DNA from 2 places in the Marisediminitalea sp. genome. Region 2 is predicted to be linked to the other one. Evidence: predicted binding sites of a transcription regulator. Region 2 holds the regulator's gene; the other holds the start of a gene.
What was found. Region 2 encodes sigma-54, which starts transcription at its own class of promoters, with help from an activator protein. Its sites were predicted from a motif close to GTTGGCACGNNNNTNGNNT; they were not measured.
Positions count from the first base shown of each region.

Region 1 (3,161 bases), on a different contig from region 2:
ATCAATGCGGTAGTCTGTTCAACAAGCGTTGGCAAAGCTTCTAATCGCGCTAGCCAGCGCTCGTAATCGGCAACGCTTTCCAGAGGAACGTAATTGGCAAAGTTATCGAGGGTTTGCACCCCACCTCGCTGATTAACCTGCATTAAATACGACTGGAACTGGTGCTCATCGATGGCCATTTCTAGTTGCCACTTGTACAAGTCGTAATTCAGCTGTTGCTGTTCGGAAAGCGCCTTTTTGTCTATAGCGTATAACCGGGACAGCGCTTGTTTGTCTTCCTCGTGACGGCGCTGGATGGCGACCATCGACAAGTCACTCCATTGACCGTGAAGCTTCTCATCACCTAATCGGTAATAACTGGCCATTTCAGGATTCTGGGTAATGAAGCGTTGCCATTCCTTGTCCAGGAAGTCGGTAAGCAGGCTATCCGCTGTCGCCACGGTGATTGCCTGTGCGGATTGATTCGCAGACTGAGAGGGAGTTGAAGTCGTGCTACTGCAACCGATCAGGCTGCAACAGCTCGCGATCGCAAAAGGGACCGCCAGTAGTGCTGTTCTCATGATAATTCCGTCGTTAGTTGAGGCCGGTTTTCCAAAGGCCTTTTTTATCGTTCGGAATAACTATAGCAAGCGAACTCACATCAGCACAGAAGGGCAAATAACCGGATTCAGTTCACTTGGTATGGGGGTTCAGTTGTCGACCACTGCCGATTAATAGTAACGCACGTTCTTCACCCGCTGCGGGCGTGCTGTAGACAAATAAATATTATATACCTGCTGCATGTCTAACTGCAGTTCGGTTGCATAAGTGTCGTCACCTACCGGATAGGCTTTCACCACTTTCGCTCCGCGGATCACCCCTTCTACGGAAGCCTGAAGCTGGGCATTATTGATCACCATGTTTGCCAGTGACTGTTTGCCATTGATACGCTGCCCGTATACCTGCTCGGCCAGTTCGCGATACGCATCCAGCTTGGAAGCTTTCATCGCCATGATATTTTTTTCCGCATCATTCACGCCCATTTGCGAGCCGATAGGCGCATAACCTACTGCGGTAAGTACCGGATACTCCGTTGGCTCAACGGTTTCCCACTCTACGTGCTTGTCGAACATCGACGTGCAGCCTGTTGCAATAAGTACTGCAACAACGACAGCCAGTGACCTTAGAATCTGAGTAGACGTTTGCGAAAAAATCATAATGTATTGCACCGTTTAATGACCAACGTAATGGCAATGACTACGCAATAACCGTGCCCAGGTAAAATACGGAACAAAAAATGCTATCAGTGTGTATAAATTGACACTGTCTGTGTCGAATAACCCGTGTACGAAGCACAGAAAATGCACCGTATACACGTATGAAGCCAGTACTGACAGGCTTCGACGATGAAGGTAACACGCAGCGATTGAGTATGAATATGTGCAATAAGTCGAATTTTGCAGCGGGCGTCAGCCGGTCTTTATGGGCGGCATTCTGCCTGTTTACTTGCCTGTGCGGGCAATCTTATGCCGCCTGGTTTGAAACTCAGGGGCAAGCGGCCGTGCTTAACGGCAACAAGGTACAAGCCAAGCAACAGGCCACGCAGGAAGCATTGAGACAGGCGATGTTGTTCGCCGGGGCATCAGTAACCAGTGTCCAGCAACTAACCAATGGCCTGCTTAACAGCGAGCGCATGGAAATTTCTGCCTCAGGCGAAGTAAAAGAGCTGCAACTGGTGTCAGAAACCTGGCACGACGACTTCGTGACGGTGCGTGTCCGTGCCGATATTTTTCCCACAGACCAACATTGCGCGTCGGCCGGCTATACCAAAACCATTGCAACCAGTTATTTTCCCGTAATGGAACGTCAGCACACTCAGGATGGGCAAATTCAGGAAATTGGTCAGCAACTTGCGCAAAAACTGCAATACGCCTTTGACACCACAGCCCAATACGGTGTGATAAGCACGATTGAGCCGTATACTGTTAGGTGGCAAGCTCGTCAGGTGAGAGCTCAAGCCACAGCACTGGCAGCACAAACTCAGGCGCAATTTGTTTTGACTGGCGTTATAGAAGACATCAGTGTGCATCGTCCGCAGCATTCAGCGTTAGCATTCTGGAAAGACAATGCGCCAACCCGCAGCTTTCGCTTTAAGACCGAACTTATTGATGGTGTAAATGGCGCCCCGATCTTTTCTAAAACTTACAGTATGTCTGCTGCGTGGGAATTCGATAAGTTTGCACAATTAGACGCGAGTACGCATGCCTTCTGGCAAAGTGCGTTTGGTCAATCACTGCAAGAACAAATCCAGCAAATGCAGAGCGATATTGATTTGTCGTTGGCCTGTGTGCCGGCAACGGGGCGGGTAATTCAGGTTGTTGCCAACAACAGTCTGTCAGTGTCGTTAGGGCGCCAGCACGGCGTTATGGTAGGTGATGAACTGGCGTTGTATCAAATTCAGGAGGTCAATAACCCCCGCGGAGAGACGTTCTTGCAATACCGCATTCACCCTGTCACGGTAACCGTTGTTGAAGCCTATGCTGACAATGCGTTAGTCACTGCCAGCGACGACAGCCTGCTGGGTAATATTCAGCCTAATGACTTTGTGGCAAAACGATAACGGTTCTACAATGCGGCAATAGCGTCGGCTATTGTCGCTCTGTATTGTGACTCCTCAAATACGATTGAAGGAAAATCCTTATAACACCAGTGTTCGTTGGATGGTTTAACTTGCTTATCCCGATAGGGATTTCGCCAATGCTGCCAACTGACGAAACCATCACTGATGTGAACGGCACCGGTAACGAACCAACACTCCCATTCTCCACAGTCACACGCCAATGGCATAAATCGTTCTCCGCTGCTCAGCATTCGAAGCTTGAGATCGCCAACGGTTAGCCAGTCTGTATAGGCACCGGCAATGGTATCGGTGAAGCGCGATTCATAGGTCTCGAACATGGATAACAAGGGTTTACCGTCGACCATAACTCGCAGACGCTGGTCTTCTTTTCCGTGGATGGGGAGTAACTCCAGAGCCAGTGAATTAATCATGTCGACTTCCTTTTAAACAGCGTGAGTAGTGTGTCAGATTACTACAACGTACAAATAATCAGCAAATAAACCCGTATTGACAGGACGATAGTTAACATAGCGCGGCAGACTGGTTATGATACCGATCTCGT
Region 1 covers NZ_CFIDRX010000014.1:33,305-36,465, reverse strand. The annotation lists gene AC4MRN_RS03575 (DUF885 domain-containing protein) at 1-560, opposite strand, end outside; gene AC4MRN_RS03570 (LPP20 family lipoprotein) at 711-1,112, opposite strand; gene AC4MRN_RS03565 (flagellar assembly protein T N-terminal domain-containing protein) at 1,358-2,599, shown strand; gene AC4MRN_RS03560 (hypothetical protein) at 2,605-3,030, opposite strand; tRNA gene AC4MRN_RS03555 (tRNA-Arg) at 3,160-3,161, shown strand, end outside.
Region 1: the regulator sigma-54 is predicted to act here: its motif matches at 1,239-1,257, upstream of AC4MRN_RS03570 (LPP20 family lipoprotein).

Region 2 (3,161 bases):
TCGGGATTTGTCTGAGCAGCAATGTCGCTGATGATTTCAAGAATTCGCTTCTTGCTATTGCACTGAACCGCACACTCGGTGCGGTCCAGGCTCACTAACGCTTGTATATTCATAAGGTTGGTGACTTAATGTTTTTTGAGTTTTTCCTTATGCTTGATAACCTGGCGATCCAGTTTGTCTACCATGCTATCAATTGCTGCATACATATCGGAGTCTTCAGACGAAGCAAACACTTCTGCACCACTGAGGTGAACGGTGGCTTCAGCTTTTTGATTCAATTTTTCTACGTTAAGGATCACATGTACATTGGATATGTGATCAAAGTGTCGCTCCAGCTTACTGAATTTAGTATCAACATAATTACGCAAAGAATCGGTTATCTCGACGTGATGACCAGTCAGATTAATTTGCATAGTTCGTCTTCCTTATATTTCGGCCTAAATTAGGCTCTTGCGTTGGTTAGACGGTGGAATCGAAAGTGATTCCCGGTATTTTGCTATTGTCCGCCGGGCAACTTTAATGCCTTGATCAGCCAACAATTGAGCAATCTTGCTATCGCTGAGCGGTTTACTGGGTTTTTCTGCGGCAACCAGTTTCTTAATTAATGCACGGATTGCAGTCGACGAACACTCGCCGCCTGACTCAGTGGCAACGTGGCTCGAGAAAAAGTACTTCAACTCAAAAATACCACGCGGTGTGTGCATGTATTTTTGAGTCGTAACACGCGAGATGGTCGACTCGTGCATGTCTACCATTTCCGCAACGTCATTCAGTACCATGGGCTTCATCATTTCCGGCCCGTGCTCAAAAAAGCCAAGTTGCTGTTGCACAATACAATTAGCAACTTTCATCAGCGTTTCGTTACGCGACTCCAGGCTCTTAATGAACCATTTTGCTTCTTGCATGTGCGAGCGTATAAATTGTGAATCTGAACTGTTTCTCGCCTGGCGACTCATGGCCGCATACTGCTGATTTACACTCAGCTTCGGTAAACTGTCCGGGTTGAGTTCAACTACCCAACGGCCATTGCGTTTGGTTACCGACACATCCGGGATCACGTATTCAGGCTCTTTGGTAATCAAGGCACTGCCGGGACGCGGGTTCAGTGTTTGTAACAAGCGCATGGCTTCGCGCAAATCGTCTTCTTTCAGACGCGATTTACGCATAAGGGTTCGATAATCTTTGCTGCCAAGCAGGTCGGCGTATTCTTCGATTAGCAGTTTGGCTTCGTTCAGCCAGGGGGTGTCATCTGCGAATTGTTTTAGCTGGACCAGCAAACATTCCTGAGGCGTGCGCGAGCCTGACCCAATCGGGTCGAACATTTGAATGCGTTTAAGGACACATTCCACCTCGTCCAATTCAACCAGTTCTTCCATCTCATCTTCAGTATTAACGCTCTGAAGGATATCGTCCAGGCTAACTGTTAAATAACCTGATTCGTCGATTGAGTCGATGATGGCGATGGCAATAGCGCGATCCACGTCACTAAAGGGTGTTAAGCGCATTTGCCACAGCAAATGGTCTTGAATGTTGTCGGTGGTTTCACCCTGGAAAATTTGTTCGTCGTCGTTGGACGCGGGGCCAGGAGCGGGCGCAGAGCCTGCTGAATAGTACTCATCCCAGGTGCTGTCGATGGGTAATTCGTCGGGCAGCTCGTTTTTTTCTAATGCTTCGTTGGTATCCAGGCTTTCGCTACTTGCACTGGGCTGCACGTCGTTGTCGGCATCCAGATTGCTCTTTTCGATAGTGTCGTTGTCGCTGCCTTCATCAACTTCCAGCAACGGGTTGGCGTCCAGCGCTTCCTGAATTTCCTGTTGTAAGTCCAACGTAGAAAGTTGCAGCAGTTTAATCGCCTGCTGCAACTGCGGCGTCATGGTAAGTTGTTGACTAAATTTGAGTTGTAAAGATGGTTTCATCTACTTCTTTTCTTAACGCCCTGTTATTGGATGGGGTAACGCATCAAGCTTTTTCATGTTTACCTTAACTATAGCCTGAATTGCTCACCCAGGTATACATCCTTCACTTTTTGATTACTCAAAACCTGTTCAGCGGTGCCTTGTGCAATAAGTTCACCCTGACTCACTATGTACGCTTTTTCACATACATCAAGGGTTTCGCGCACGTTGTGATCGGTAATCAAAATACCGATGTCTCGGTCGCGTAAATGCTGAATGATCTTCTTTATATCATTAACCGAAATTGGGTCAACACCTGCAAAGGGTTCATCCAGTAAAATAAACTTCGGGTTAGCGGCCAGAGCCCGGGCAATCTCTACACGGCGGCGTTCTCCACCCGACAAACTCATCCCTGTACTATTACGTATATGGTTAATATTGAATTCATCAAGCAGGGCATCGGCTTCATTTTGCCGTTGCTCTGCATTTAAATCTTTACGGGTTTGCAAAATGGCCATGATGTTGTCGAACACGCTGAGCTTGCGGAAGATCGACGCTTCCTGCGGTAAATAGCCAATACCGTGGCGGGCCCGTTCGTGCATTGGATGGCGTGTAAGGTCCATATCGCCGATGCGAATATCGCCTTTATCCAGCGGTACCAAACCCACAATCATGTAAAAGGTCGTGGTTTTACCTGCACCGTTGGGGCCAAGTAAACCCACAATCTGGCCAGTAGAGACTTCTACACTTACATCCCTTACAACCTGACGGGATTTATAGGACTTAGCTAGGTGTTTAGCAGTAAGGGTAGCCATTAGCGCGGCTCTTCCTGGTCGTCGTTGTCAGGCGTTGGCTTCTTGGGCTTTTTGTCTTGCTTAATGGCGTCAATGGTTTCGGTACTGAATACCGTTGTAACCCGGCCATCGCCGCTGCCATCGCCTTTAGCCATAAGCTGCTCTTTTTCCATGTTGTACACAATGGAGTCGCCTTTTACGACGGAGCTGTTCTGAATCAGTTCAGCCTGCCCGTTCAGGGAAATCGTGCGGCTGCTAACTTCATAGCGAATTTCAAACGCGCGGGCTTCTACGGTACGACCATCATCGAGCTTCTGGCGGTAAACCGCTGGCTTGCCGGTAGCGGAAAAAACCTCTTTTCCTTTTCCTTCGGTGGCTTCTACCTCAACCCGGTCAGCCAGAATGTTCAGACTGCCCTGAACTATTTGTACATTGTCGATAAAAACGGACTTTTTGTTTTTTCCGTCTAAGA
Region 2 covers NZ_CFIDRX010000069.1:10,011-13,171, forward strand. The annotation lists gene ptsN (PTS IIA-like nitrogen regulatory protein PtsN) at 1-113, opposite strand, end outside; gene hpf (ribosome hibernation promoting factor) at 126-413, opposite strand; gene AC4MRN_RS10625 (RNA polymerase factor sigma-54) at 438-1,916, opposite strand; gene lptB (LPS export ABC transporter ATP-binding protein) at 1,985-2,710, opposite strand; gene lptA (lipopolysaccharide transport periplasmic protein LptA) at 2,710-3,161, opposite strand, start outside.